Regions from separate parts of the Bacillus sp. AC266 genome, predicted to be linked through region 1. Evidence: riboswitches for the same ligand, from Rfam matches in the RefSeq annotation. Region 1 holds a riboswitch; each other region holds the start of a gene.

What was found. Region 1 has a riboswitch for S-adenosylmethionine ahead of AC0IXC_RS26985 (ABC transporter permease). Riboswitches for the same ligand answer to the same signal wherever they lie in the genome.
Region 2: another riboswitch for S-adenosylmethionine. It lies ahead of AC0IXC_RS17450 (methionine ABC transporter ATP-binding protein); the one in region 1 lies ahead of AC0IXC_RS26985 (ABC transporter permease).
Region 3: another riboswitch for S-adenosylmethionine. It lies ahead of AC0IXC_RS00990 (hypothetical protein); the one in region 1 lies ahead of AC0IXC_RS26985 (ABC transporter permease).
Region 4: another riboswitch for S-adenosylmethionine. It lies ahead of AC0IXC_RS15690 (YezD family protein); the one in region 1 lies ahead of AC0IXC_RS26985 (ABC transporter permease).

The regions. Positions count from the first base shown of each region.
Region 1 covers NZ_CEEDEC010000010.1:21,519-29,092, reverse strand. The annotation lists gene AC0IXC_RS27000 (ABC transporter ATP-binding protein) at 1-202, opposite strand, end outside; gene AC0IXC_RS26995 (ABC transporter ATP-binding protein) at 199-1,209, opposite strand; gene AC0IXC_RS26990 (ABC transporter permease) at 1,166-2,170, opposite strand; gene AC0IXC_RS26985 (ABC transporter permease) at 2,187-3,104, opposite strand; SAM riboswitch class I at 3,242-3,347, opposite strand; gene AC0IXC_RS26980 (DUF3951 domain-containing protein) at 3,521-3,736, shown strand; gene AC0IXC_RS26975 (hypothetical protein) at 3,755-4,258, opposite strand; gene AC0IXC_RS26970 (multidrug effflux MFS transporter) at 4,509-5,768, opposite strand; gene AC0IXC_RS26965 (DUF3981 domain-containing protein) at 5,886-7,574, opposite strand, start outside.
Region 2 covers NZ_CEEDEC010000004.1:77,256-84,829, forward strand. The annotation lists gene metQ (methionine ABC transporter substrate-binding lipoprotein MetQ) at 1-196, opposite strand, end outside; gene metQ (methionine ABC transporter substrate-binding lipoprotein MetQ) at 268-1,080, opposite strand; gene AC0IXC_RS17445 (methionine ABC transporter permease) at 1,103-1,768, opposite strand; gene AC0IXC_RS17450 (methionine ABC transporter ATP-binding protein) at 1,761-2,786, opposite strand; SAM riboswitch class I at 3,095-3,202, opposite strand; gene AC0IXC_RS17455 (hypothetical protein) at 3,328-3,672, opposite strand; gene AC0IXC_RS17460 (thioredoxin family protein) at 3,825-4,133, opposite strand; gene AC0IXC_RS17465 (toprim domain-containing protein) at 4,137-4,481, opposite strand; gene gcvH (glycine cleavage system protein GcvH) at 4,855-5,238, opposite strand; gene AC0IXC_RS17475 (arsenate reductase family protein) at 5,280-5,645, opposite strand; gene AC0IXC_RS17480 (DUF3937 family protein) at 6,253-6,495, opposite strand; partial or broken gene AC0IXC_RS17485 (hypothetical protein) at 6,616-6,825, opposite strand; gene AC0IXC_RS17490 (hypothetical protein) at 7,116-7,505, opposite strand.
Region 3 covers NZ_CEEDEC010000001.1:185,350-192,923, reverse strand. The annotation lists gene AC0IXC_RS01010 (short-chain fatty acid transporter) at 39-1,385, shown strand; gene AC0IXC_RS01005 (hypothetical protein) at 1,426-1,779, opposite strand; gene AC0IXC_RS01000 (NAD(P)H-dependent oxidoreductase) at 1,776-2,351, opposite strand; gene AC0IXC_RS00995 (SWIM zinc finger family protein) at 2,374-2,811, opposite strand; gene AC0IXC_RS00990 (hypothetical protein) at 3,017-3,337, opposite strand; SAM riboswitch class I at 3,376-3,474, opposite strand; gene AC0IXC_RS00985 (hypothetical protein) at 3,597-3,788, shown strand; gene AC0IXC_RS00980 (YwiC-like family protein) at 3,820-4,542, opposite strand; gene AC0IXC_RS00975 (ECF transporter S component) at 4,727-5,428, opposite strand; gene AC0IXC_RS00970 (ABC transporter ATP-binding protein) at 5,401-7,062, opposite strand; gene AC0IXC_RS00965 (RNA-guided endonuclease InsQ/TnpB family protein) at 7,207-7,574, opposite strand, start outside.
Region 4 covers NZ_CEEDEC010000003.1:479,986-487,559, forward strand. The annotation lists gene AC0IXC_RS15670 (nitrite/sulfite reductase) at 1-620, opposite strand, end outside; gene cysC (adenylyl-sulfate kinase) at 632-1,225, opposite strand; gene sat (sulfate adenylyltransferase) at 1,238-2,374, opposite strand; gene AC0IXC_RS15685 (phosphoadenylyl-sulfate reductase) at 2,414-3,118, opposite strand; gene AC0IXC_RS15690 (YezD family protein) at 3,206-3,349, opposite strand; SAM riboswitch class I at 3,422-3,530, opposite strand; gene lysA (diaminopimelate decarboxylase) at 3,648-4,964, opposite strand; lysine riboswitch at 5,145-5,326, opposite strand; gene AC0IXC_RS15700 (DUF3888 domain-containing protein) at 5,416-5,811, opposite strand; gene AC0IXC_RS15705 (LTA synthase family protein) at 6,065-7,574, shown strand, end outside.

The sequences.
Region 1 (7,574 bases):
AATCAATTTCACCAGACGTTGGACGCTCGATCCCAGCTATGAGCTTACCAAGTGTTGTCTTTCCAGAACCACTTTCTCCAATAATGCCAAGCGTTGTTCCTTTTGGGATAGAAAGTGATATACCTTTTAACGCTGCGATTTCTTTATTTTTACTTCCATACGTTTTCGTTACTTGCTTTACAGTAATTAAATCTGTCGTCATGAGGCATTCACCCTCTCTTTTGATTTCGCTTTATTATGCTCCAGAATATGCTGCCAGCAATGTGAACTATGCTCCTCAGAATATGTTGTTCTCTCTGGGAATCGATGAATACATTCTTTTATCGCTACAGGACAACGATTCACAAACGGGCATCCAAAACTATTTAACGTTTCAATTGAAGGTGTTGTTCCCTCAATTGCTCTAAGTACCTTTTCTGAATCATCCATATTCGGAATTGCTTGCAATAAACTTTTTGTGTAAGGGTGCTTAGGTGAGTCAATTACTTCTTGTATCGTTCCTTTTTCAACAACACGTCCCCCGTACATAACTACTACTCGGTCAGCTACTTCACGTACAAGTGCCAAATCATGTGTAATTAATAAAATACTCGTATTTTGTTTTTCCTTTCTTTCTTTTAACAACTCCATAATTTGCTTTTGAATCGTTACATCTAATGCTGTTGTAGGTTCATCTGCAATAACGAGCTTCGGGTGACAAGCAAATGCAATTGCTAAACAAATACGCTGCCTCATACCTCCGCTCAACTGATACGGGTATTGTTCAAAGCGTTTCTCTGCTTCATGTATCCCTAAATCATTTAGTAAGTTAATTGCAATTTCTTTTGCCTCTTTTTTCGATTTCTTTTCATGCTGCGCAATTACTTCTGTAATTTGTCTTCCAACCTTCATCGTCGGATTTAAAGATGAAAGCGGGTCTTGAAAGATAAAGGAAATATCTTTCCCGCGAATTTGATTCCATTCTGATTCTTGTAAATCCGTTAATTCCTTTGATTGGAAAGATATATTTCCATCATCAATATGAATCGATTCTTGATTTAAGCCGATAATTGATTGTGCTGTAACACTTTTCCCTGAACCACTTTCTCCGACAAGTGCAACTATTTCACCTTCGTTAATAGAAAAGGAAACATGCTTCACAATTGCTCGCTTACTATTCTCTTTTTCAACGGCCAACGTTACGTTTTCTAAAGATAAGATTTGTGCCATGTTTTTTCTCCTTTCGATTACGTTTTACGATTTTCGGATCAATCGCATCTTGCAAACCATCACCAATCGCATTAAATGCGAACATGATGAATGCAATCATGATTGCCGGGAAGAAAAGTTGCCACCACTCTCCGCTTAGTAATGTCCCGAGTGCATCGTTTGTCATCGTGCCCCAGCTCGCTGCTGGTGATTGTACTCCAAGTCCGATAAAACTTAAAAATGATTCTGAGAAAATAGCTGCTGGAATTGTAAATGATAAATTGACGATAATAATCCCCGTTAAGTTTGGAATTAAATGCCCATATATAATTTTCATATGAGATGTACCTAATCGCTCTGCTGCAATAACAAATTCTCTTTGTTTCAATGAAAGTACTTGCGCCCGAATGAGACGTGCCATGCCAATCCATCCCGTTAACGCAAGAGCTATAATAATTGTAAAAAGTCCTGGTTTCATAATGATTAATAGTAAAATAACAATCAGTAAATATGGGATACCGTATAACACTTCAATCCCTCTTATAATCCACTCATCAATTAACGTTCCAAGACGATTACGTCCTCTCACATATCCACTAAAGCCACCGATAAGTACACCAAGCCCTATATCAAGAGCTGCTGCTACCAATCCAACTGTTAATGAAATTTTCCCACCAGCCCAAGTACGCGCCCAAATATCTCTCCCTAAATCGTCTGTTCCGAACCAATGCTCACTACTAGGCGGTAAATTAGTTGCTTCTTTTACTTGTTCACTCGCAGTAAATGGTGTTAAACTTTCGCCAATAAGCGAGAAAACAATAATTAGTAATAACGTCACTGCCCCTAAAACTGCTATAGGGTTTGATATAAACTTGCGAAACACTTCCTTTTTCCGGCTAATCGTTTGCTGATCTTTATTTATCGTTAATTCTTTTTTCTCTTCATTCGTTAATAACTGGTCATTAATTTCATAAGCCCCCATTTAAACATCACCCTCCTTACGTAATAGAACGAATGCGCGGATCAACAATACGATGAATGATATCTGTAATAAAAATACATACAATTAATAGCGCACTATAGAAAATGGTTGTTCCCATAATCACCGGATAATCTCGGTTGAAAATACTGTCTACAAAATATTTTCCTAAACCAGGAATTGAAAAGATTTTTTCAATAACGAAAGTCCCTGTTAAAAGTCCAGCCATTAATGGGCCAACAAATGTAAGTACCGGAACAATCGCATTTCGAAGAGCATGTCTTATAATGATTTTCTTAATTGGTATACCTTTCGCTCTCGCTAGCTTAATATAATCACTCTGCAACACTTCAATCATATTAGAGCGAACAAATCTTGTAATAACTGCGATTGGTCCTAACGCTAATGCGAAGGAGGGTAATACAGTATGCTCAAATGTTCCCCAAGACGCCACTGGTAGTAATTCAAATTGTATGGCGAATACTTGTATAAATAGTGGTGCTAAAATAAAACTAGGAATAGAAATACCGAGAATCGCAAGCAAGCTCACACTATAATCAATCACTTTCCCATGATATAGCGCGGCAAATGTACCTGCGGCAATTCCGACTAACAATGAAATAACAAGTGCTTGTAAACCAATAATTGCCGATGGTCCAAAACCAGTTGTTATAATTTCCGATACACCTTGACCTGTCGATTGAACAGATTCGCCAAAATCAAAATGAACTACCCCATCCAAATAAGCAACATACTGATTCCATAACGGTTCATCAAGGTGATACTTCGCTCTCATGTTTTGTATTACTTCTTCAGGAAAGATTTTCGCATCTGATGAAAACGGATCACCTGGAATAATATGCATAATTAAAAATGTTACTGTCGTAATGACCCATAGCGTGAATACCATAACCGATAGTTTTTTAATAACATACACTTCAATAACCCCCTAAACAAATGAATTTACTTTGTTTTATTGACATATTTGTTGCCATTACTCCTTCTCTACTTCTTAAAACACAAAAAGCCTTGATCTTAAAAAATAAGATCAAGGCTTAATAAACGAAGGCCCATCACTTATCTTTCAAGACTTGCTTGCTGGAATTAGCACGGTGTTCCTGTTACAGAACCCGCTGCTGAGGTGTCATAGGGCCAGTCCCTCTACCTCTCTGGATAAGTAAATTGCTATATTATTATTTGGTTCAAATTGTATATTTCGAATTATAATTCTGAAAAAATGAAAAGTCAATCAAATTGGATATATTTAGAAAAATCAGTTTTCTATTATATTAGTTATTGAAATTACAATCTTTCGCTTATAATAAAAAGAAATTGTATTAAAGGAGTTATAAGATGGATCCACTACTTCTGGCTACTATAGGATTGCCATTAACAATCGTCATACTCTTCATCATTGGCTTCTATAAACTCTTCATTAAAAAGAAAAGCATCACTTCTTTTTACACTCCATTCGATAATATTACTGGCCAAACAATTTCAGAATTTCACGAAGAACAGAAGGTATTAGTATCCGAGGATGAAGACGGAGATGTTAAAAAGAAAAAATAACCTTGCGCATGCGCAAGGTTATTTTTTCGCCTCTGTTTGAAAACGTTTATAGTATGTCGATGCTGTTGAAAAATTAACTTCTATATCACGAATCAACGATGAATCTTCTTCTTTAGCTAACTTCTGTAATTTTTTCATCGCTTGTTCTGCTTCATTTAAGAAACCAACATATAGTTCATGTTCATCCTCTTTCGACTTCGGCACACGAATTTCTTTACGCATATGATCAATATCTTCTAACATGCCCGTTGTTACCGTTCGCACGTCTTCTTTATATTTAGCACTAGTTATTTCCTTACCGCCCTTTTCTTTTGCCACTTCCCATAACTGTAACGCTTTATTAATTTCTTTGTTCATCTTCACATCATACTTTTCATGTACCTCGTTATATACTTTCATATCTTCTGTTTGCTCAGTAGATTGCTCTACCTTTTCTTTCGGTTCTTTCGTGTCTTTATTTCCATCACATCCCGCTAGAAGGAGCATACCCCCAAGCATAGCAATACCGAAAACCTTCTTCATCTCTTATTCTCCTTTTATCTACAGCTATTACTCATTATAGTTTCTTTTATCTCCACTTGTTATTATACCGAGAACACCCTACTTTTTACACTTAAGACGAGATCTTAATATACACACCAACATTTTTGTCACAGTATCGTCACTTTATGCAAATAACTTTTGCATCACCTTACAACACTGTATAAGTTATTTCAAAGAAATGAAAAAAGAGCTGATTCAACACATGTTTGAATCAGCTCTTTTTTATAAATTAAGCCTCTAAATTTTGTCTTTGTTGCAGTTCAAACTGCTTCTCACTTCTTCTGGCCATAAATAGATAACATAACACAGCACCAATTTCACAAAGAGCTATAACAACCCCCATAGGAAGTGCTGTATTGCTTCCACCAATACCTACTAGCGGTGCAACAAGTGCTCCTGAAATGAACTGTAATAAACCTAGTAAAGCTGATGCTGTTCCTGCTGCTTGTTTTTGATTTCTCATCGCTAACGAGAAGCCAGTTGTTGATACAACCCCAACACTTGATACAACAAGAAATAGCGAGCATAAAACACCGATTAGCCCTATTCCTAATACGATTGTAAGTAGTAATGATAGACCGCCAACAGCCGCAATAATAATACCAGCAACAAATAAAGTTTTCTCATTAACTTTCCCTGCTAAGCGGCCAGTAACTTGGCTAGCAATAATAATACCAATACCGTTAATCGCAAAGAACAAACTAAACTGTTGTGGTGATGCCCCGTATATATTTTGCAACACGAACGGTGAACCAGAAATATAAGCAAACATTGCAGCTGTTACTAATCCTTGCGACAATGCATACCCCATAAATAAACGATCTTTCAGAAGCTTTCCGTATGTTGCAAGCGTTCCTGATAATCCACCTGTCTCTCTTTCTTCAGGAGGTAATGTTTCACGTAATACGAAAGTAGCTGATATTAGCATGAATACACTAATTGCTCCAAGAACGATAAAAACGCCGCGCCATGATGTGAACTGTAATAATTGCCCTCCAATAATCGGTGCCAAAATAGGCGCTGCTCCGTTTACTAACATAAGTAATGAGAAAAACTTCGTCATTTCAGAACCTGAATACATATCACGTACCATTGCACGTGATATAACGATACCAGCAGATCCTGAAGCACCTTGTAAGAAACGTAAAAGCACTAAACTCCAAATAGATGGTGCAATAGCACAAAGTAAAGAAGAAGCAACATAAATAATAAGAGCGATAATAAGAGGTTTGCGTCTTCCGTAAATGTCACTAATTGAACCAATAAATAACTGCCCTACTGAAAGCCCAAGCAGACAAGCAGTTAATGTAAGCTGCGCGAGGGATGCACCCGTTTGTAAATCATCCGTTAACTTTGGTAAAGAAGGCAAATACATATCAATAGATAATGGCCCAATTGCCGTAAGTGTCCCTAATACAAGAATCATCCATAACCTGTTTGTCTTTACAGGTTTATATATTTCGTGATTAACTCCATTCACTTTTTCCATTCACCCTTTCATATAAACACTTAATCGTAACAATTATAGTTACAACATGAATATACGTCAAGTATACCGTATTTTCCTGTTTAATAATGTAAAAAAAGCGATAGAATCTCTATCGCTTTACTTTTTCAAATTACTATTTGTAAATTTAGATACAGATGCCATCATTTCTCCTGTGTCTAAATATGTGATTTGAATTGGATCTCCTACTTCTGTAAACATTGCATATGGGAATTTCTTCGCCGGTACCATGAATACTTTTTGCTCGTTTTCTAATAGTACGTACACAATCGTATTTTCACCTGATTTTTCTTTATACACACGTTGTACAGTACCTTCTTTTTGCGCTTCTTTCCCATTTGAAGTCGGTCTAAATGAATCACCACTTCCGCTCAGCGCATTTTTATAATTCTCAAGTGCTTCTTTTTGCGTTGAACCTGTTGCAAACACTTTTGCATTAGAAGCATATATGACAGTATGAGCACGTACTAATCCGCCGTCATCAATAACCGGTACAATCCAAGAAGGTTTACCATATACGTTATAAATAACCGGCATTGTTCCATGCCATTTCTCTCTCTTAAAGGAATTATCCACTACTTCTGTAGCAGCCGAACCATCCATAATTCCCTTTACTTCTTTTCCGTTATAGTAATACAACTTACCTGTACGCGCATCAATAAGCGAATAGCCTAGTGCAGAATCTACTCCTTCTTTCGGAGAGGTGAAATCAGTAAAATAATATAACGTTCCATCCTTACCAAAGATTGGTGTAACTCCTTCTTTCGTTCCCCACTCAGTCGGAATCTTCATATCCGTTTGTGAGAATTTTGTATTCCAAAATCCGTGAATATATTTACCAAAATACGTATTTAATGTAGATGCAGTCTCGTGATTTAATACGCCATCAACGAATTTAGGTGCCTTTCCTTTGTCGTATCTTTTCACTTCACCTGTTTGTGCGTCTACTACTACAACACCTTCTACTTCAAATCCAGATCTTCCTGAAATAAATTCACCATACGTCATTGTATAATACGGTTTCCCTTTATCATCAACTTCAAATTTTGGTTTCCCTTTAAAAACTAAATCTGGCTCTGCTTTTCGAACGACACGTTCTAATTTATTACCGAAAAACATGCTTGGCACATATTTCATTTTATAACCAAGGTGCAGTTTCGCTTCCGCATCAGGATTCGTACCTGACATCGTTACGTACCCTGGAATTGTCTCAGCTTTACGTGCTTTAAAAAATCCTGAAACTTCAATTGGTGCTACATATAAGGCCTCGCCATTTACCATTTGTGGCGTTAATTCTCCTAGCTCAAAATAAGCTACTTTCGGAATATCCCCAAATACTTTTTTCATCTTATTCTCCGCTGTCTTTGGCGGCACTGTAAACGGCTGATCATTTTCAGTAAATGGCTCTGAAATATCTTTCTCGATCTTCACAACAGAATCATATTTTTTTTGCGTGATTACTATATCGTGCAAATAACCAAAATAGCCGTAACTTGCGAGTAAGACAAACATTAGAAGTCCCTTTAACGTACCTTCTAATTTCCCTACCTGCTCTTGTGAGAATAAAACAAGCCCAATTAAAATCGCTACTGCAACAGAATAATGAGTAAGAATAGAATCTGCTCGATCATCAATTAGCCAGAAATATTCATAGATTGCAATACCTATCCAAAATAAAACAGGAATAACTAAAATAGATGATTTCTTACCCTTTACAACTTTCTCATTTCCTCCTTTATCCACCGCGCGAATTTTATTACCGCTTCTAGTCCATGGAATCAAAAACAA
Region 2 (7,574 bases), on a different contig from region 1:
GTAAAACATAATCCTGGAATTTTTTTATCTCTAACTTAATGCCCTTTTTCTCTAATATTGGCTGTGCCTTTTCTAAAATAACAGCGTGCGGTATATTAGAAGCGCCAACGACAAGCTTATTCTCATCTTTCCCCCCGCAAGCAGCTAATGTAAATACAGACAGTGCTGTAACAACTGACAATAGAATCTTTTTCATATGATGTCCCCTTCTCCCCTATATTTATGTAGTAAAAAAAGGACCGGCATACACCAGCCCTTTTTCCGCAATTATTCTTTTACAGGAACAACTGCCCCTTTATATTCTTTAGTAATAAAGTCTTCAATTTCTTTAGAATGCAGTACTTCTATAAGAGCTTTAATCTCTTTTTTATCTTTATCGCCTTTACGAACAGCTACTACGTTTGCGTATGGAGAATCATTTCCTTCAATTGCAATCGCGTCTTTTTCTGGGTTTAATTTCGCATCAATTGCATAGTTAGAATTAATTAGAACCGCATCGCCTTCTTTATTGTTATACACTTGTGGCAATAAACCAGGCTCAATATCTGTTTTGAACTTTAAGTTTTTCGGATTATCCGCAATATCTTTTGGAGTTGCTTTAACTGGCTCTACTCCGTCTTTAATTTTTAAAATGCCTTCTTTTTGTAAAATTGCTAAACCACGACCATGATCAGTAACAGAATTACTCATAATAATTGTCGCCCCGTTTGGAAGTTCTTTTAAGCTCTTATATTTTTGAGAATACACACCAATCGGTTCTAAATGAATTTTTCCTGCTATTTCAAAATCATATTTCTTATCTTTGATCTCTTTTTCTAAATACGGAATGTGCTGAAAGTAGTTTGCATCTAATTCTTTATCTGCTAACGATTTATTCGGTAACACGTAGTCTTGGAATTTTTTAATTTCTAACTCAATTCCTTTTTTCTCAAGTAACGGTTTTGCCTTTTCTAAAATTTCAGCGTGCGGTACGTTAGAAGCACCAACAACAAGTTTCTTTTCATCTTTATCTTTCCCGCCACAAGCAGCTAACCCAAAAATTGAAGTTGAAATAAGTGCTGTAAGTAATAATTTTTTCATTTGAAATATCCCCCTGTTTTCATTATCTTTTATCTATTCGAGTCGTTAAACTATCACCAATCCACTGAATTAAAAATACAACGAGTAATACACAAATTGTCGCAACGATTGTTACATCGTTATTTCCACGCTGGAATCCCTCTAAGTAAGCAAGTGTTCCAAGACCACCAGCACCAACAACACCTGCCATTGCTGTATAGCCTACTAAAGCAATAGTCGTAACCGTAATACCAGATACTAACGCTGGTAACGATTCTGGAATTAACACCTTCAAAATAATTGTGCTTGTTTTTGCTCCCATCGCTTTTGAAGCTTCAATTACACCTTTATCAATTTCACGAAGTGCGATTTCAACCATTCTCGCGTAAAACGGTGCCGCTCCAATAATTAAAGCTGGCAGCGCTGCACTCGCTCCGAGTATTGTTCCAAGAAGAATCTTTGTGAACGGGATTAATAAAATAATTAAAATAATGAACGGTATAGAACGGAAAATGTTTACGAACGCTCCAATCACCGTATTAATCGCTTTATTTTCCCATAAATTATCTTTCGCTGTCATAAAGAGTAATAGTCCTAAAATAAGTCCTAAAACAAATGTGGCAAGCGCTGCGATTGCCGTCATATATAACGTTTCACCAGTTGCTTCTAACATTTGATTCCAATCAATATTTGCGATTAACTTATCCATGTGCAATCACCTCCAGCTCTACTTGATCTTGATGAATCCCTTCTATTGCTTGCTGGATCGCTGTTTCTTCACCATTTAAATGAACGACTAAACTTCCGTAAGAGCCGTTATTCGTTTGCGCGATATTTCCTTGCAAAATGCTAACTTCTATATCACCGCGCTGCATTAACCTTTGAAGTACCGGTCTTTCTACCGCTTCACCGACAAACTGCAAACGAATTACTTTTCCATCTGGATACTTTTCTATTAAACTTTCAATCGTTTCATTTGTATCTTCAGAATCAGTTAACTGCTGTACAAATCGTTTTGTAATGTCTTGCTGTGGATTACGGAATACGTCAAGTACTGGACCCGTTTCTACGATTTTCCCTTTCTCCATTACAGCAACTCGATTACAAATTTTGCGAATAACGTGCATCTCATGCGTAATCAATACAATTGTTAAGCCGAGACGCTTATTAATATCTAACAATAAATCTAAAATTTGATCTGTCGTTTCCGGATCAAGAGCTGACGTTGCTTCATCACATAAAAGTACTTGTGGATTATTTGCTAACGCTCTTGCAATCCCGACGCGCTGCTTTTGTCCACCACTTAGCTGAGATGGGTACGCGTCTCCTCTTCCTTCTAATCCAACAAGATGAATTAACTCATCGACACGTTTTCTTCTCTCCGCCTTATCGACACCTGCAATTTCAAGTGGGAATGCGATATTTTCACGCACAGTTCGTGACCAAAGTAAGTTGAAATGCTGAAAAATCATTCCGATTTCTTGTCTTGCCTTACGAAGTTCATTTCCAGTAATCGCTGAAATCACACGATTCGCAATTGTAATTTGGCCAGAAGTTGGTTTCTCTAACTGATTAAACAATCTAATTAACGAACTTTTCCCAGCGCCACTATATCCAATAACACCAAATATTTCACCCTTATCTACTTTTAAGTTGGCGTTATCTACAGCAGTGACATCACCGCTTTTTGCCTTATATATTTTCTTTACATTTTCTAATAAAATCATGATGTTCACCCCTTTTTTGTTTAAAAAGCGTAAGCGGCTCGTTTAGAACAAGAGGGCGTTGGAATCCCAGACGTAGAGGCGCTTTTTGCCTCATAGGAAGGGATGAAACGACCGACTGTTCTAGCCGCTGGAGCTGGATTTCATAAAACTTTGGATAGACTCCGCATTTTTTTATTTTTCATGCGTGTAGTCCATCGTTATAGCTCCTCTTATTATTTGAATGTCCTCCGCATTCAAACAACAAAAAACCTTTCCGCTTCTAGAGAAGCAGAAAGGTTTATATGCGTATATAACAACATTATCCCTCTCTCTCATCTCTCAAAGCATTTGCTTTGCAGGAATTGGCACCATTTCAACATAAGTTGACGGTTGCCGGGCTTCACAGGGCACAGTCCCTCCACCTCTCTTAATAAGAGAAATCAGATTAAATTTTCGTCTGATTTAAAATTTATGAAATTGTCTATATTTTATGAATTGAATTGTATCAATATCCACATGCTCTGTCAACAGAAATTTTCGTAAAAAAAGAAACTTCAGAATTTTAAGCTCCGACTGACATCGGTTTACATATATGAAACATCGATTCAACTAATAACATCGTTCGATACGTTCCAGAATATTGTACCCGTCCATCACTCATTAACTTTTGCAACCTCATATTTCCAGTCACTAATTTTTGTACATCCTCTTCCTCTAAACAAACGATTTGTTCCGTTCCTCTCGCCTCTTTCAAAAGTTCTATATAATCTCTTGAAATTTGTAACGAACAGCATTCATCTCCAAAACGAAAATTAACAGTTCTTTCTCCTTGCCTTAAAAGCGGTTCTAAATGATATTGACCATTAGCGTAATTTACAAATGATTGAAGCAAAGAATATAATTTCATCCTAAACCACATCCCTCATATCACTTTCTATTACATACCATTCCCTCTTATTAAAGGGCAATCCTGTTATTTTCGCTCGACAAATACTGTATCTATCACGCATGTCGACATATTTCCCAAGAAATATGTCGAGGCGGCAAAAACTTTGCCGCCTACTTTAATTCCGTATATAAATATTCCACCGAATGAAATGCATATATTTTCTTCATCAGTGTCCCATTTTCAAAAATAAGTAAACACGGTACACTTTCTATCCCATACTCTTTCGCTAAATGCGGGGCATAATTTAAATCTAACATTCCAATTTTCAAATCTTCAATCGTCATCTCAACGACCGTTAACATCTTCTTTGCCAATTGGCATGTTCCACACATTGGTGTATACACATATAACACTGTTTTTTCTTCATTTCCTATTAGGGCTGTAGCTTCGGCACCTGTCCAATCAATCACTTCTATCATTCCTTACCGTAAATATTCTGTATAAACGTCAATGTCTGCTCCCCATAATACATTTGCTAAATGTGAAGAAGGTGCAGTCGCCACCTCGCGATACGAGCGATCAATATAAATATGCTCTGCTTGCGGAAATTCTTTTCGGAATTGTTTCCTTAACTTTTCTCCTGCATCATCAGCATCCACTAGCACATATACGTCCTTATCAAAAAATTGATCAATGAGCTCATCCATTTTCGACAAACCAATTGTACCATTTGTACAAACAATTTCCACTGGTTCACGAATAATAGATTCAATCTTTCTTCTATCCGATTTACCTTCTACAATAATGACTTTTTCCACATAAATCATATGTCATCACCCGATCACCATATACTATACAACCTTTAACTTAGTATATAGTATATTCGTTATTTTCATGTTGTTTCCTGTTTATTTTTGCAAAAGAAAAGCGCAAGCGGCTCGCTCAGATTGCGAGGGGGATGGAGCTTCTGAGGTAGAGGCGCCTTTTGCCTCACAGGAAGACGCGAAGCCACCGAACAATCTAGCCCGCTGGAGCTAGACAATGAAAAGCGCAAGCCGCTCGCTCAGCATGAAGCCTCCATGAAAAAAGTTTTTCAAAAACGTTCTCCTACATAATAATTAATATATATGTTTTTAAATTCATTATGTACACAACATAAAAAAGGACAGCACAAAGGCTGTCCTTTTTCTTCGACTATAATTAGTCTTGGTTTGTCATTTCTGCATATTTTTCTGCAGTTAATAACTTCTCAACTTGGCTTGCATCAGAAAGTTCAACTTTAACCATCCATGCACCCTCGTATGGAGATTCGTTAACTAGTTCTGGTTGGTCACTTAATTCTTCGTTTACTGCTACAACTTTACCACTTACAGGTGCGTATAGTTCAGAAACTGTTTTAACAGATTCTACGCTTCCGAATGGCTCGTCAGCTTGGATTGTTGCACCTACTTCAGGAAGTTCAACGAATACGATATCGCCTAACTCACCTTGCGCAAAATGAGTAATACCGATAACAACCGCATTACCTTCTGTTTTTACCCATTCGTGTTCTTCAGAGTAACGTAAATTATTTGGAATGCTCATGACTGTACCTCCAGTGAATGTATTAATTATGTAAAAATACCTTATTGGTACTTTTTCCACACACTTTCAAACTGCTCTTCGTTAAAACCAAGTGTTACACTCGTTCCATCTGTTACAATTGGACGTTTAATTAACATGCCATCAGATGCTAAAAGCTCATACATTTCGTCTTCGCTTGCATCCTTTAACTTATCTTTTAAACCAAGTTCGCGGTAACGCATTCCACTTGTATTAAAGAATTTTTTTAATGGTAATTCACTTTTCTCATGTAAATTACGTAAATCTTCTTTTGACGGTGGATTTTCAACAATATGAATCATCTCATATGCTACATCGTTTGCCTCAAACCATTTCTTTGCTTTTTGACATGTGCCACATTTTGGATATGAATAAAATGTTACTGTCATAAATTCACCTACTTTTTTACTAACCTTTACCTTTATCATATAGAAAACATTTTATTATTTCAAACGATTATTCGCTAAACTTTTACTTATTTCGTGATAATTTTTAATAATCCTGCTAATTTTTCTTATTTTTCCGCCATTTATTAAGAAAAAATAAATATATAATTTTTTAAAATTTTTTTCTCATCCCACGCCGAACATATATCTTAAACAAACGTTTGATTAACTACCTATTTTTCTTTGTTAGCCCTTGAGCTGTATCGGTTTCTTCTTACCGAACATACATCTTAAACAAACGTTTGATTAATTTCCTACTTTTCTTTGTTAACCTTTGAGTTGCATCGGTTTCTTCCTACCGAACATACATCTTAAACAAACGTTTATTTAACCATTTCAGCCTATAATCACAGAACCCGGAAACACTTTAAATGACAAAGGCGTACAGATAAAAGGAACTAACGATTTTGGCCGTAATAGTGAGAGTATTCCATGATGTTGAAGAAATTACTGCAATGAAAAAAGCCCTAATTAGGGCTTCTTATTCCGCTTTTACAGCAAGACTACTATCCATGAAATTGCTAATTGAATGAAATAAAAAAAGACGCATTTAAAGTGATGCGTCTTTTGGCAATGTTTCTTTTGTGAAATCATATAAAGCAACTGCGCCTAAAATAACCAATATACTTTCAGGGGCATCTAACAAAATAGTTCTCCAAGTTTCTGATATTACCCATTTAATACCTGCGGCTGATTCAAGATACGCTTGAAAATAACTGATTGTAAAATCAATTACACATAAACATACAAGTAATGTTAGACCAAATTGAATCAATTTCTTATTTTTAAACATGTAACACCTCTCAAAATTCATTGGATATTTCTGCTTTCAGTTCATTACATATAAAAATCTTTATATGTAATTTTAACATGAATAAAATCCAAATAAATACAATATGCACATTTGCATATTTCATGAATATTGAGGAATTACTGTTAATAAAAAAGCCCTACAAGTGTAGGACAAAATAGCTTTAGCAATCCCGACAATTAATCGCATAAATAACGGAATCATTTGAACCACTATATAGCCAATCCCAGTCCTTGAAATAAGGGGAAATCCCTTTTCCTGGCTACCACCCATAATGAATATCCCGCCACATAACGCTACAACGGATGCGATAGAACCGACAGGTAAGAAATTACTGCAAAGAAAAAGCCATGCATAAACATGACTTTCATAGCATAATCACTTCTATATTCAATAGAAATTAAAGTGAATTATATTTCTTTACTTTTAAAGGAATAGATATTACATATAAATCTATAGCATAAGTAATAATCAAAATCCCTTTTCCTTCATCAGCAAATTTTGCTTGCAGAAACTTTTCTGAAACTTTCCTTTTTCCCCATCTCTTTGGAAGATATCCGAATCCTAAGAACATAATAATAGCCCGATACTCATTAACTTAACTACTTTTCTTTTTTCCATGATATTTCAAATTCTCCACCATGTTCTTCTGTTATAATTTTAACTTTATATGTATCATCTTTAGACACTTTAATATTATTTTTACTGTTTCCACTATTAACTTCCAGTATTGTATTATCATTTGAATCTAAAACATAAGCCTTTATGGTTCCTTGCTTAGTTTTATCATCAAAGGAAAATATCCAGCTTTCACCTTTTGTTACATCCATATCTTGAGTGGCAAAACCTGTGAAACTTTTATACTTTCCATCTATACTATTTGAACCTCCATGAACCTTACCACCAACAATCGTTCCCTCTCTTGTAAAACAACCACTAAGAACTACCAAACATAGAATAAATAATAATGTATTTTTAATAGTTTTCAACATCATTCCCCCTTATCCTCACAATAAATATCCTCCTATTTACATTCAAAAAAACTATAATAACTATAATAT
Region 3 (7,574 bases), on a different contig from region 1:
ATAATTGTAATAAATATACATAAGGAGGTTGAGCTATTTTGTTTCGTTCATTTACAAATGGATGTGTTGCTCTTGTGCAGCGTTTCTTACCAGAACCGTTTATTTTATCATGTTTATTAACTGTTTTCGTTATCTTCTTCGGCATGTTTGCAACGCACCAAACACCGGTCGAAATGATTACGCATTGGGGCAATGGAATTTGGGGGCTTCTCGCCTTTTCTATGCAAATGGCTCTTGTACTCGTGACAGGATCTGCATTAGCAAACGCTCCTCTTATTAAAAAAGGATTAACGAGAGCAGCGAAATTACCGAAAACAAATGGACAAGGTATTATTGCTATTTCAATCGTAAGTTTACTAGGAGCATACATAAACTGGGGATTTGGTATTGTTGTATCGGTTTTATATGCAAAAGAAGTGGCCAGACAGTTAGAAGGATTAGATTATAGGTTAGCAATTGCTTCTTCCTACTCTGGATTTCTCATTTGGCATGCAGGCCTTTCTGCTTCTATCCCTCTTACGTTAGCAACTGGCGGCGAAACGTTAATTAAAACGACAGCTGGAAGTATTAAAGAAGCGATTCCAATAACAGAAACGTTATTCTCACCATACGCACTCGTGCCAGTTATTATTTTTCTCGTTACGATGCCTCTCATTAACCGGGCCATGCATCCAGATGAAAAACATACGATAACTGTAGATCCTAGCGTATTCCATGAAGAAGCTGCCGCTCAAGAAGTAGGGAACAATACGTTCGCTGAAAAAATGGAAAATAGTATGATTATTACACTTTGCATCGGATTATTAGGTCTTATTTATATTTTTAACTATTTTAGTACGAAAGGCTTTAACCTTACACTTGATATCGTTATTTTTATGTTATTAATTGCCGGTCTTATTTTCCACCGTACTCCGATTCAATATATTCGCGCTTTCTCTGACTCAACTAAGAGTGCTTCAGGTATTTTACTTCAGTTTCCGTTCTATGCTGGAATTATGGGGATGATGATTGGAGTAAATAGTGAAGGTCTTTCGCTTGGAGGAGCTATTTCTACTTTCTTTATTAGTATTTCAAATGAAACCACATTCCCGCTCTTTACATTTTTAAGTGCTGGCATTGTAAATATTTTCGTTCCATCTGGAGGCGGTCAATGGGCAGTGCAAGCACCAATTATGATTCCAGCTGGCGCTGAACTTGGTGTACCTGCCGCGAAAACAGCGATGGCAATTGCATGGGGCGATGCTTGGACAAATTTAATTCAACCTTTCTGGGCATTACCGGCATTAGCGATAGCTGGTTTAAGCGCGCGTGATATTATGGGATTTTGTGTTGTTAACTTACTATATGCAGGATTTATCATTAGTCTATGTTTCTTATTTATTTAAACGAAAAGCTAGTTTTATACTAGCTTTTTTATATAATAAATCATTCGTTATCTATACAGCTTATTACCTTCCTCCACTCTACCTCTGCATGATTTAATGCTTCATATGTAAACAAATCTTCACATACTTTTTCAATCATATGAGGATTGTTCTTAAGGAAATTCCACTGCAATACTTTAGGGAGCACATACGTTTCATATTCTTTACTTCCCTTTATTACCTCATCAACTTCTCTTTCACAAATCCCTCTTATTAAATAATCATTTCTTAATTGTATTTGAATTTGTTGAAACGTTTCGCTGTATTTCTTCAATTGGACTAAACAATTAATATACGTACGCAAAAGTTCGTCATCACAATTGCAACACTTTATAATACGATCGATTTCATTCATAATGTACGAGCCGCTTCTTCTATTTGTAACAGCCATTTTTCACGCTTCGTTACTTTACTCGTTTTCACAGATTGAAAAGCAGAACGTTTTATATCGCGAATACCACAAAAACGTAAAACCCCTCTTTTCATCATAATCCAATCCGCTGATCGATATAATAGGGACACGTACCATAACGGTGAGTCTAACGTATTAATAACCCATGCTTTCTTTCCTTTAAATAAGCCTTTCGGTAAGGACCCCTCATATTTATAAGCAAATCCAGCTACAAAAATACGATCGATAAATCCTTTTAAAATAGCAGGCATGCCCCACCACCATATCGGATATATGAAAAGAAGAATATCCGCTTTCTGCACTAATTCTCTATATCGCTTCGTCTCTTCTTCATTTAGTAAATCACGTCTTTTCTTCTCTTCATTAAATACAAGCACTGGATCAAATTGTTCTTTATATAAATCAAGTAGCGTAACAGAATGATTTGTTTCCTCAAGTCCTTTTTGCACATGCTCTAAAATTGCCCCATTAAAGCTTGAAGGATTAGGGTGAGCATATATAATTAGTACGTTCACTACAAAACAACTCCCTCTTTAGTTAAAGTTTCCCCTTCTTTAACATCTTCTCTACAATTTGCACATTTTTCGAACTTTGTAACAAACGATTTAATACTGTTAGTAACTCTTCTTTTTCTAAACCTTTCAATTGCTCTTTAACTGTACTCTCACCAGTACCTTGAATTTCATACACAACTGCCGCCATATGTTTACAATAATTTTCATAAGGACACTCGCAGCTACTTTCTGCAAAATCTTCAAGATCAATAATCACTTCATAATTCCCTGCATTTCCAGTAACGAAAGCAAATACTTTCTTGTCGTGTATTTCAACATCTTCTACATGTCCCTCTTCATAATATTCATATCCTCTATCTATAATGTACTTTGGAATCCATTTCATTATATCTTTTAATAAGTATGCATACATCACAACACCTCTTCCTCTAATTCCCTTTTGACTTCCAAAATCCTGCATGTTATTCTAATAACTGTCAAGTAGCGAGTCTACGTGACAAAACGACTGACACCTATTCGGCGGAGGTGTCTCTTTTCATTTGCAGCCGATATGAAGTGCCTCTTTCAGGCACATTCAATCTTTGACACTACACACTCAACACCATTCCCTTGTATCAGGCTGCTTTAGCAGTCTTTTACTCTACATACTTCAAAAAAAAGAGAGCTCAGCTCCCTTTTCCCGCCTTATAAAATACCCCTTTTTCAGCATAGCGATATTCATCATCAGCTAAAGTAATTTTCCCATCCAGTTTGAGTTCATCTAATAGTCTTGATAAATAAAATTGATGTAACATTTTTTTAGTGAATTTTCCTTCATGATGCGAAACGATATGTTCTTGAATATCTAACAATGATATTGGCTTATCTTGCTCTATCATATATTCATAAACTGTACTACGCAGTTTTACGTATTTTTCGAGTGTCACAGTACTTCGCAACCCCTTTCTTCTTATTATATGTTTTCGTAATCGGTTTTTTTGCAACAAAAAAACCTCTCCGATAAGAAGAAGTTACGTATATCTTCGTCTTATCTCCCAGAACAAATATGTTCTGCTGGAATTAGCACCTGCATCGCGGTTGCTGGGTTTCATCGGGCCAGTCCCTCCACCTCTCTGGATAAGAAAATATTCACTTTAAATTTAACTATACGTAATTTTATTATAATTGTCAAATAAATATAAAAAAATTATATTTTCTTCTTTATTGTTCATACTACAAAAAGATGTACAAAAGGAGGCTACTACTTTGAAAAAGAATGCTCGTGGATACGTACAAGATTCTTTTCATTCCTTACAAGAAGCGAAACATTGTTTAGAAGATGCATTACAGACTGTTGAAGAAGATTTTAATCGCGCACGTATTGAACAATCCCTTTACGCTGTAGAGCAAGCTCTTCAACGTTGCGATTACACCGTTCACATTTTAGAACAAGAATGAAAACTTCCCATCAAAAGATGGGAAGTTTGTTTCAAATGGCATACTTCATCATTATTACCGTTATTATTAAAAAATATACAGAATTAACAATTTCTAAAATCCCTACTTTTAATATAGAAATCTTTTTGCCATACAACATAATGGCCCGAATTACACTTGGTACAAATATGAGTGAACACCATGGATTTATAGCAAATACAATTACCGTTAATACAATATGGTATCCCCAAGATATAAAACGATACTTCGGATTATTTTTTTCACGAATCATCGTTTTCACATAAAACGTACTTCCTAAAAAATATAGAAATGAAATAAGCGTAATGAATAATGCTGTTTTATCTATTAATTTCATGGAGAAATAATAACTGATTAAACCACCTATACAAAACACTATAATCGCACAAACATCATTTAGTAATGCTCGTTCATTTTTTTGACGAGCGTAATACATATTTACAATAAACAATGGAATCATTAATACTGCGAATAAAAGAATTCGCCATTCATATAATAAAGAAATCATCCCAAATACAAATGCAATGATAAAATAAACAATTGCAGCGTGTAGAAATTCTTTTTTTCGTCTTTGCCTTATGTACATGAGAAATGGATACGTAGCTAGATAGATAAAGAACCAGGCTAAAAACAATGGGATATGATAAAAAGTAGGTTTACCAAGTAATACACTTAATAGAAATGGTATGACAAGCATCGCCCATGCTCCATGTTGCTTCGGAATAACTAACTTCATTAACTATACACCTCCCTCTTGAAAATAGTTCTCACCTACTATTATACAAATAAATTCATATAATAACGGACATATATTGAATCTATTTTTTGACAATAAAAAATGCTCCTTACAATATGTAAGAAGCATGAAAGAGGCAAACGAATATGTAAGTCGCGACCCTACCTTATATGAGTATGCTTTTCTATGTCACGTTATGCTCATCTAATATACCGTATTTCTTTTTAAATCTTGTGAGGATCGTAATCCATGACGTACTAAATAGCAGAAGGAAAATAACATTCGATATCGCGTGACTCAGATCAAAGTAAAAACTTGCGACATAGTAAGCAATAACTGTTTCCCACGTTGCTTCTTGTATAAAACCAAGAAGACCCCAAAAATTCATAATCCAGCCAAATAGAAATCCAACGGCAAATCCGTACAACAGTCTTCCCCACAGTTTTTTCATTAAAAATGTATTACGTAATAGTCCAGCTATAAACCCGATCATGCCCCAAGAGAACATTTGCCACGGCGTCCACGGACCTTGCCCTAAAAAAATATTAGATACAATAGCCGCCGTTGCCCCAATCATAAAGCCAGTTTCACTTCCAAAAACAATTGCAGAAACGATAATGACAAAAGAAGTCGGCTGTACACTTGGTAAAATAGAAAATGGTACCCGGCTAACCGCCGCAATCGCCGCTAACACAGCAACGATAACAATTTCACGTGAAACAAACGCCTTCCTTTCAAAACGAACATAGAAAGGTAACATAATGACAGCTAATAAAAACAAACTACTTACCATGTAATACCCGTCCATAATAAAAGTCGTAAAGAGTAGTGTGCATATTATAACAGCAAAAATAAATATTATGAATGTAACATATCGTTTGGACACGCTTCGTACACATCCTCCCACGTTAATGCAAATGGCAACTCTCTACGGATGAATCGATTAATAGATGTTGTATAAAAGAAGTTACCACTAAAGAACTCTTTCGGTGCATCATTCATAATGACTTTCCCGTCAAATAACATCATGCACTGATCAACGTATTTCGCTGCAAACTCAATATCATGCGTTGCCATTACAATTGTTGTACCTTCTTTTTGCAACTGTTTAAATAGCTCTCCTACTCTTTCCTTTTTCCATGGATCTAGTCCCTTTGTCGGCTCATCGAGTAATAATAAAGTTGGCTTTGATAATAACGTTGTACATAATGCGAGTAATTGTTGCTCTCCGCCGCTACAATCATGCGGATGGCGCTCTTTAAGTGAATCTAACCAGAACTTTTTCAACATTTCTTCTGCTATTGTTTTTCCCTCTTCACCATATAATTCACGCGCACGCTCATAAACCTCTTCCCATACTGTATCAAAAGTAAAATGATAGTACGGATGTTGCGATACGTACCCTATACTTTTAAATCGTTCTTTCGAATCAATTTTATGTACCACTTTCCCATTCCACTTTACCTTACCTCTTCTAGCTTTTTGCAATCCTGCTAAAATCGTTAACAGTGTAGACTTCCCTGTTCCGTTTTTCCCAACTAGAGCTGTCCATTTTCCCTTTTCGATGTTCACTGTTAAATCTCGTAAAATAAGTGGACTATTTTTTTCATATTGAAAAGATATATGTTCTGCACTTAAAATTACTTCTTGCTTTTCATATTGTTCTACTTGCCCATTCCTATATGATATCGCTGAAAAATCATTCATTTTCATTTGCGCTTCTCGCACTGTAAATGGAATCTCTTTCACATCCCACTCTAAAAACAATCTTGGAATTTGCGGAATGAATGGACGTAACTTTTCTACTTCCCACATGTTCGCTATCACATTTTTAGGAGTATCATCATAAATGATTCTGCCATTATCCATACAAACAACGCGTGTTGCGAGCGGTATAACTTCATCTAAACGATGTTCACTTAAAACTATCGTAATTCCGAGTTCTTCATTAATACGTTTTAATAATCCTAAAAACTCTTTTGCAGCAATCGGATCTAGTTGTGCTGTCGGTTCATCCAGTAATAATAGTTTCGGCTGCATGACTAACACCGCAGCTAAATTTACAAGTTGTTTTTGACCACCAGATAAAGTATGGACAGATTGATGTAACAAATCTTGAAATCCTAAAAAGCTAATGAGTTCCGCTATTCTTTGTTGAATAATATGTGATGGTAGCCCGATATTTTCTAAAGAGAATGCTAATTCTTGAATAACGGTATCCATTACGATCTGATTTTCTGGATTTTGAAATACCATACCAATTTCTTGGGCAGATAATAAATCTGGTACTTCTTCTAATAAAGCACCATCATAATATGTATGTCCAGAACGCGTGCCAATTGGAAGTAACTCCTTTTTAAAATGTTTTAATAAAGTTGTCTTCCCAGAACCTGAACCGCCAGCAAGTACTATAAATTCTCCTTTTTGAACAGAAAGAGAAATATGCTGTAACGCTTCTTCATTTTCATCAGTATATATAAATGATAATTTTTTTATTTCTGCATGCGCCACCATATCCATTCCGATACGATAAACTTAACTAAATCTATACAATTTAATCAAATTTACACAAGTTAGTGCTTCATCGCGTTCTCGCAACCCCGAAGGGACGAGAGGTATAACACTCCACACGAGGCAGTATCGTTACCTCCTATTATCAAGCATTTATTTTACCCATCTTGATAAATTTATCGAAGCATTTAAATCCCTATCGTGATGGCTATTGCATGGAACACAGTTCCATTCACGAATCTTTAAACTCCACTGTCCTTCTGGTTGAACTGAATGGTCGTATTTAACTCCACAATTTGAGCAAATCTTGCTTGACGCGAACCATTTATCAGCTTTTACATATTCAATGCCGTACTTCTCACACTTGTATGATAAACATTGAAAGAAGAAGTTTAATTTTTGAAATGAAAATGCTTTCGATAGTTTTTTGTTTTTTAACAGGTTTGAGATATGTAAGTCTTCCACAACAATCCTCATTGGTTTGGTTTTCACCAATTTAGCTGTTGCTTGATGGATATGGT
Region 4 (7,574 bases), on a different contig from region 1:
TTCGTAGCAGGTGTAAACGCCACACAGTTAATCTCTGCATTTGCTGAATTATAAATGTTAGAACTAATAGACATTTTGAATTTACGTGGTAGATTAGAAAACTCTTCATTATGTTGGAAGTAATCGTATGTTTCTTTAACAATCGATGTTGTATCAAATAGTTCATTCGCATCAATTCCAGCAAGTGGATTTCCTGTGATATTACGCGTAATATCACCGCATGCCCCCGCTGAAGATAAACCAACTCTAGCTAACCTCTTAAAAATATCCGGAATTTGCCCAATTTCTAACCAATGAAACTGAATCGCCTGTCTTGTCGTAATATCTAACACATCACGCCCATAATCTTCAGCAATGGAAGCCAGCACCTCTGCCTGCGCATTTGTAATAATTCCAGAAGGAATGTTGACACGCATCATAAAATAGCCCGATTCTTTTGGTCTTTGCAAATACAATCCTGCCCATTTAAAAGCGTCCCACTCTTCTTTCGGAATAGATTCAAATCCATTCTCCGCATAGTAAGGAATATCATTAAAGATTTCTAATCCATCTTTTTCTAATTTCTTTTTCTCGGACGGATTCAATTTTTCATTATTTGCCCATACTTTTTCATAAGTCATTTTTAATCCCCCTATATAAAACTACGCTCTTGTAAGTATTTCACGATTTGTTCTGCACATTCTTCAATAGAATACTTGTGCGTTTCTACAATTAATTCTGCTTGTTTTGGTTCCTCATACGGTGAATCAACACCAGTAAACTCTTTAATATCACCTTGTCTCGCTTTTTTGTATAACCCTTTTGGATCACGTTTTTCACACTCTTCAATTGGACATTTTACAAACACTTCTATAAACTCATCTGCCGCTAATAAATCCCTAACTTGTTTTCGATCTACTTGAAATGGTGAAATAAACGCTGTAAGGACAACAGTACCTTGATCTACAAATAGCTTCGCCACTTCGCCAATACGTCTTATATTTTCTATACGATCACTTTCAGAAAAACCTAAGTCTTTATTTAAACCGTGCCGAATGTTATCCCCATCTAGCACATAATTTCCTATATTCTTTTCAAATAGTTTACGAGCAACCGCATTCGCTACTGTAGATTTGCCCGAAGCTGATAAACCAGTAAACCAAACTACAAAACTGTGATGCCCATTCTTCACTCTTCTCTCATCTTTTGAAACAGAAGCTGTATGCCAAGTAATATTCGTATCCATCTCATTCTCTCCCTATTCTGTTACTACTTCTTTTTTCAAACCTTTAATTAGCACTTCCACTACTTCTTTACGACTAAATGTACTTGGCGGAATCTCACCATTCCTTAACATTTCTCGTACTTTCGTACCCGATAAAATGACACGGTCTTCTTTTCCATGCGGACATGTTTTCGTTGAAGCCATTGCTTCACATTTCGTGCAGTAAAAACTATGTTCAAAAAATAACGGCGTAATCCCTAACTCTTCTACTGTAAAATTCGTAAAGATTTCCTGCGCTTCATATGTTCCGTAATAGTCCCCTACCCCAGCATGATCACGCCCTACAATAAAGTGGGTACAACCAAAGTTCTTTCTTACTAGTGCATGAAATATCGCTTCCCTTGGTCCTGCGTAACGCATTGCTGCAGGAAATACACCTAAAAAGACACGATCTTTCGGATAATAGTTTTGAAGTAATACTTCATAGCTTTCCATCCTTACATCAGCAGGAATATCATCTGACTTCGTTTCCCCAACGAGCGGATTTAAAAAGAGACCATCTACAATTTCAAGGGCAGATTTTTGAATATGCTCATGGGCACGATGTACTGGGTTTCTCGTTTGAAATCCAACTACTGTTTTCCAACCTCGTTTTTTAAATTCTTCTCTCGTTTCAATTGGATCTAAATGATAAGAAGGAAACGGATTATTTCCAAAGCGTTTTGTAAGAATAATAGCTCCTCCAACGTAAACGTTTGGTCGTTCATATAATTTTTTCACCCCTGGATGTGCTTCATCCGTCGTTTTATATACAAGTAACGCTTCTTTTTCTTTATCTGGTACAAAAATATCTTCTATTTGAATAACACCATATACATTTCCGGCGTTGACAAGTTTTACTTCCTCTCCAGCCTGCAGTTTCTCGGCTACTTCTTCTGTTACCGGTAGTGCAATCGGTATACTCCATACGCTACCATTTGCTAAACGAAGCGTTTCTACTACTGAATCATAATCTCTCTTCCCTAAAAATCCTGTAAGAGGGCTATATCCTCCTGTCGCCAAAAGTTCTAAATCACTAAGTGCAATTTTGTCCATCTCGATTTCCTTTACAATGTTCGATATTTCATATGTTTCATCAATGCGGTTTACTAATTCATTTGTTGTACTCATCTTCTTATATCCCTTCTTAGCTTTATTTCAAAATCTATCTCATTGAAAGTGAAGGCCACATTCCGTCTTCATTTTCCCAGCCCATCTTCCATCTCTTGAGTTGCCACCATCACCTACAGGTAATGTACATTTCTCACACCCAATACTCGGATAGCCAACATCATGCAATGGGTTATACGGCAAACTATGTTTATATACATATCGCCAAACTTCTTTCCAAGTCCAATGAATGAGCGGACAAACTTTAATAGATTGAAAACGACGATCTTGATTTATAAACTGTGTATGCTTACGCGTTTCTGATTGTTCCCTTCTTAAGCCTGATATCCACGCTTTTTCCGCTGCTAATGATTTTTCTAACGGTAAAATTTTTCTAATACTACAGCAAAGATTCGGATTACTTTCCCATAACTTCTCTCCATGAAGCTTCGCTTGTTCATCGAGTGTAAGTTCTGGCTGTTTTTCTATAATATTTAATGAAGGAAATCTCTCGCGTACCTTCTTAATTAATTCGTACGTTTCTTGAAAATGAACATTTGTATCCAAAAATACAACTTTAGCAGATGGATTTACTTGGTTTATAAGATGCAATAAAACCATTCCCTCCACCCCAAAGCTACATGCATATACAATTTCATCTTTATATTCGTTATAAGCCCAACTTAATACTGATAGCGCGCCTTTCGTTTCATCTTCTTCAGAAAATGAAACACTATTTTCTTTCCACGTTTCGTACGTCAACATGTTTTTTCCCCCTGTAAAAGCAAAAAGACGGCTTTAACCTATTAAAAATAGATTAAAACCGCCTCTAGTTTTTCTAGTCAGCGCTTTTTACTTTAAACGAACCTTTTCACTTTTTTCTAATTGAATCACTTTTCCATCTTGCACAACAATTGTAATGGAACCATATTTCATATCAGCAAGCATCGCTTGAATTTTCTCAGATACTTCATCAAAATGCTCCCGTACGCTCACGCAAACAGCCCCCCTTTTTATTCATAAAAAAAATCTTTCCCATTTCGAAAAGACTGTTCGGTAATATATTTTACCTTATCTTTCAAAATGGATTCCATTTTGCTGGATTTAGCACCTTGCTTTCTATAAGCAGGTTGCCGAGCTTCGTAGGGCCAGTTCCCTCAGCTTCTCTTGATAAGCTTTGTATTTGTATTTTATCACAATTCTGATTTTTTTCAATCCTAGTTTTCCGATATATTTAATTATTTTTATTTTTTTAAAAGGAGCTGCCTTTACTAGACAACTCCTTCTTTCTCATTCACACCAGCTCTTTAATACGTATGCGATCGTTCCCAATGATATTTTCATATGTTTCACGTTCTACGACAATTTGTGACGTCCCGCCTTTTGCAAAGACGACAGCTGGTCTACGAATACGATTATAATTATTCGCCATCGAGTACCCATATGCCCCCGTGCAAGAAATTGCTAGTAAATCAGAAGAAGCAACTTGCGGTAAGTTAATATCCCAAATCAGCATATCTCCACTTTCACAGCATTTCCCAGCAATCGAAACGAGTTCCTCATTCTTATCATTCCCTCGATTCGCCAACATCGCCTCATAACGGGCTCCGTATAGAGCTGGTCTTAAATTATCTGTCATTCCACCATCGACTGAAACATATTTCCGAATGCCAGGAATCTCTTTCACCGCTCCGACTGTATAAAGTGTTGTTCCAGCATCACCTACGATACTACGACCTGGTTCAATCCATATTTCTGGAAGCGGATATTCACATAATGTAAACTGCTCTCTTATCGTACTTGTTACAGCGTGCACATACGTTTCAAGTGTTAACGGTGTATCTGAATCCGTATAACGTATACCGAAACCTCCGCCCACATTTAATACTTTCATCACATAATGTGTTCGCTCTCTCACTTCTTCTAAAAATTGGCGGAGTACTTCAATTGCTCGAACAAATCCAGCCGTTTCAAATATTTGTGATCCGATGTGCGAGTGAATTCCTAGCACATTATAATTTGATTTTTGCAAGGCAAGCTCAATTGCTTGCATCGCTTGACCATTTGAAACACCAAATCCAAATTTCGAATCCTCTTGACCTGTTGTTATATATTCGTGTGTATGTGCCTCTACTCCAGGCGTTACACGGATTAATATGTTCACAAATTTCCCATGTTGCATTGCTAAATCATGTAAGATTTCTAATTCTAAGAAATTATCTACTACAAAACAACCGATATTCGCCTGAAGAGCCATAATCATTTCTTCTTCTGTTTTATTATTTCCGTGAAAATGAATACGCGATGCCGGAAAACCAGCTTGGAGCGCAGTATATAATTCTCCTCCAGAAACAACATCTAAAGACATATTCTCTTCACGAGCTACTCGGCACATCTCCATGCACAAGAACGCCTTGCTTGCATATGCTACTTGATAAGAGAAACCACTTTCTTTAAAAGCACGATGAAACGCGCGGCACTTTCCTCGAATAGACTCTTCATCGTATACATAAAGTGGTGTTCCGTATTGTTTTGCTAGCTGCGTCGTATCGCACCCACCAATTTCTAAGTGTCCTTGCCCATTGATTCGGCTTGTGCCGTGTAAATACATTTAAATTCCTCCCTTATTTCCTCTAAAACTCATAACCCCAATCTTCTATTCATTGCAGCACGCTTTTAGATAGACAAAAAACGCGCGGAACAATGTTCACACGCGTTTCTTATTAGGAAAAATATATATTGAAAAAATAAACGAGTTGTTATCTCCTCAAAATAAGAAACCGCATCAACATCTCCAAATAGCTCTTCATAAAATAAATCTTATGACAGTACTACATTTATTCAATGCAGTCCCAATATATGAATAAGATGGTTATTCTTATATTTCGGCAATAGTCCCTTTCAACCTATGATCACAGATTCCATTAAATCTCCCATAGCTTACTCTTTCCTATCGCGGCCTCTACCTTTGAGAGTAGATGAGGTAAGTCTATTTAATTTTCAAACATCTAATTGTTGCTATTAACAATACCAAAGGACCATTTTATTTGTCAAACAATTTTTTATATTGTTTTTTTACAGTTTAATTTTGTATCATTTGGTAAGCGCTTTACTGAAACCTTTGTCACTTCCCATTCGCCCTCTTCGTTATTAAATGTAATCGTTACCTTCTCAAATGGTGGAACAATTTTCCCACCAACCTGTTCATACTTCGTTACTTCAATACTCGCTTGAAATAAATATGTACCACTATACACTTTTTTTAAACTAATAATTTTAGGACATTGATAAGGCTTCAAGCTCCCATATTGTTTTTCAATTGCCTTATTTATTTTTGGAAATAAAACAGAATAAAGGGCATCTTCCATAAGGGGTGCATCATATTGTGCTACCGACACACTCGGTAAAGCAAAAAGTATAACACTACTGCATACTATAAAATATAATAATTTTCGCATTATAACCTCCGTTTTATTACTCGATTCTTTTTGCGCACGATAATTATCATACATAGAAACTCCGTTTTATTGTCTCCCACTGCCCTTTTTCTACTCAATTATTATAAAAAAGCCCACAACTCTCTTTTATTTTCGTATAATGATACTCATAGTATAATAAACATAATAACAAAGGACTGTTCGTATATATAAAATGAGGCGCTAATCAAACCGGCTCACAAGAACCGTCATGCTTTTAGGAGAGGAGTATATTATGCTACAAAATCTGTTTCCAAAACTGCGATTTGCACTAGTTGCAGTCGTTTTATTATGGATAAAAACATATATTGTGTACAAGCTAGCATTTGATATTAGAATTGATAACTTCTTTGAAGAGTTTATGCTTTTTATTAACCCACTAGCTTCGTTACTTTTATTTTTTGGTTTCGCTTTACTTGCATCTAAGTACCGAAACCGAATTATTATTGTAATTAGTTTTATACTGTCATTTATTTTATTTGGAAATGCAATGTTTTACGGGTTCTATAACGATTTTGTTACTTTCCCTGTTTTATTCCAAACAAATAATATGGCTGACTTAGGGACGAGTATAAAAGAACTCTTTACGTATAAAACATTACTTTTATTTGCAGACGCAATTATTTTAATGTTTATTTCGCGTAAATTCCCATCATTTGGTGATAAAACACCCCTTTCTCGCTCTGAGAAGCGAACTTTCTTTAGCGGCGTAACAGTATTATTAGCACTACAAATTGTTGTTTCAGTTATATATAAACCACAAATGTTCTCACGCTCGTTTGATCGTCAAACTGTCGTGAAAAATTTAGGGTTATACACATATCATCTATTTGATATTACACTTCAATCTAAGTCTTCAGCTGAGCGTGTATTTGCAAGTGGAGACGGGTTCTCTGAAATTAAAAACTATACAGACTCAAAAGATAAACAAGTTGATAAAAACTTATTTGGAGCTGCAAAGGGTAAAAATGTAATTTTAATTTCAATGGAATCTACACAAAGTTTTGTTATTAATAAAAAAATAAATGGAAAAGAGATTACTCCATTTTTAAATGAGTTTATTAAAGATAGTTTTTATTTCGATAACTTCTATCATCAAACGGGACAAGGTAAAACTTCTGATGCTGAATTTATCGTTGAAAATTCCCTTTATCCGTTAGACCGTGGTTCTGTATTCTTTACTCATGCAACAAATGAATACACTGCCACACCAGAACAATTAAAGAAATACGGATATTCTTCTGCTGTCTTCCATTCAAACGATAAAACGTTTTGGAATCGTGACGTAATGTATCCTGCGCTTGGATATGATCGTTACTTTAATTTAAATGATTACGTAGGAACGGAACAAATGTCTGTCGGTTGGGGATTAAAAGATAAAGAGTTCTTTGAGCAATCTATTCCAAAGTTAAAATCTTTACCACAACCGTTCTATACAAAATTCATTACGTTAACAAACCATTTTCCATTTCTTCTAAATCCAGAAGATCAATATGTTGATGAATTTAATTCCGAAAGTGGTGTTTTAAATCGCTACTTCCCAACCGTTCGTTACACGGATGAAGCTCTTAAATTATTTATTAAACAATTGAAAGACGAAGGACTATATGATAATTCCGTTATTGTCATTTATGGTGATCATTACGGCATTTCTGAAAACCATAATACAGCTATGGCTCAGTTCCTTGGGAAAGACGCTATTACACCGTTTGATTCTATGCAATTACAACGCGTCCCTCTCATTA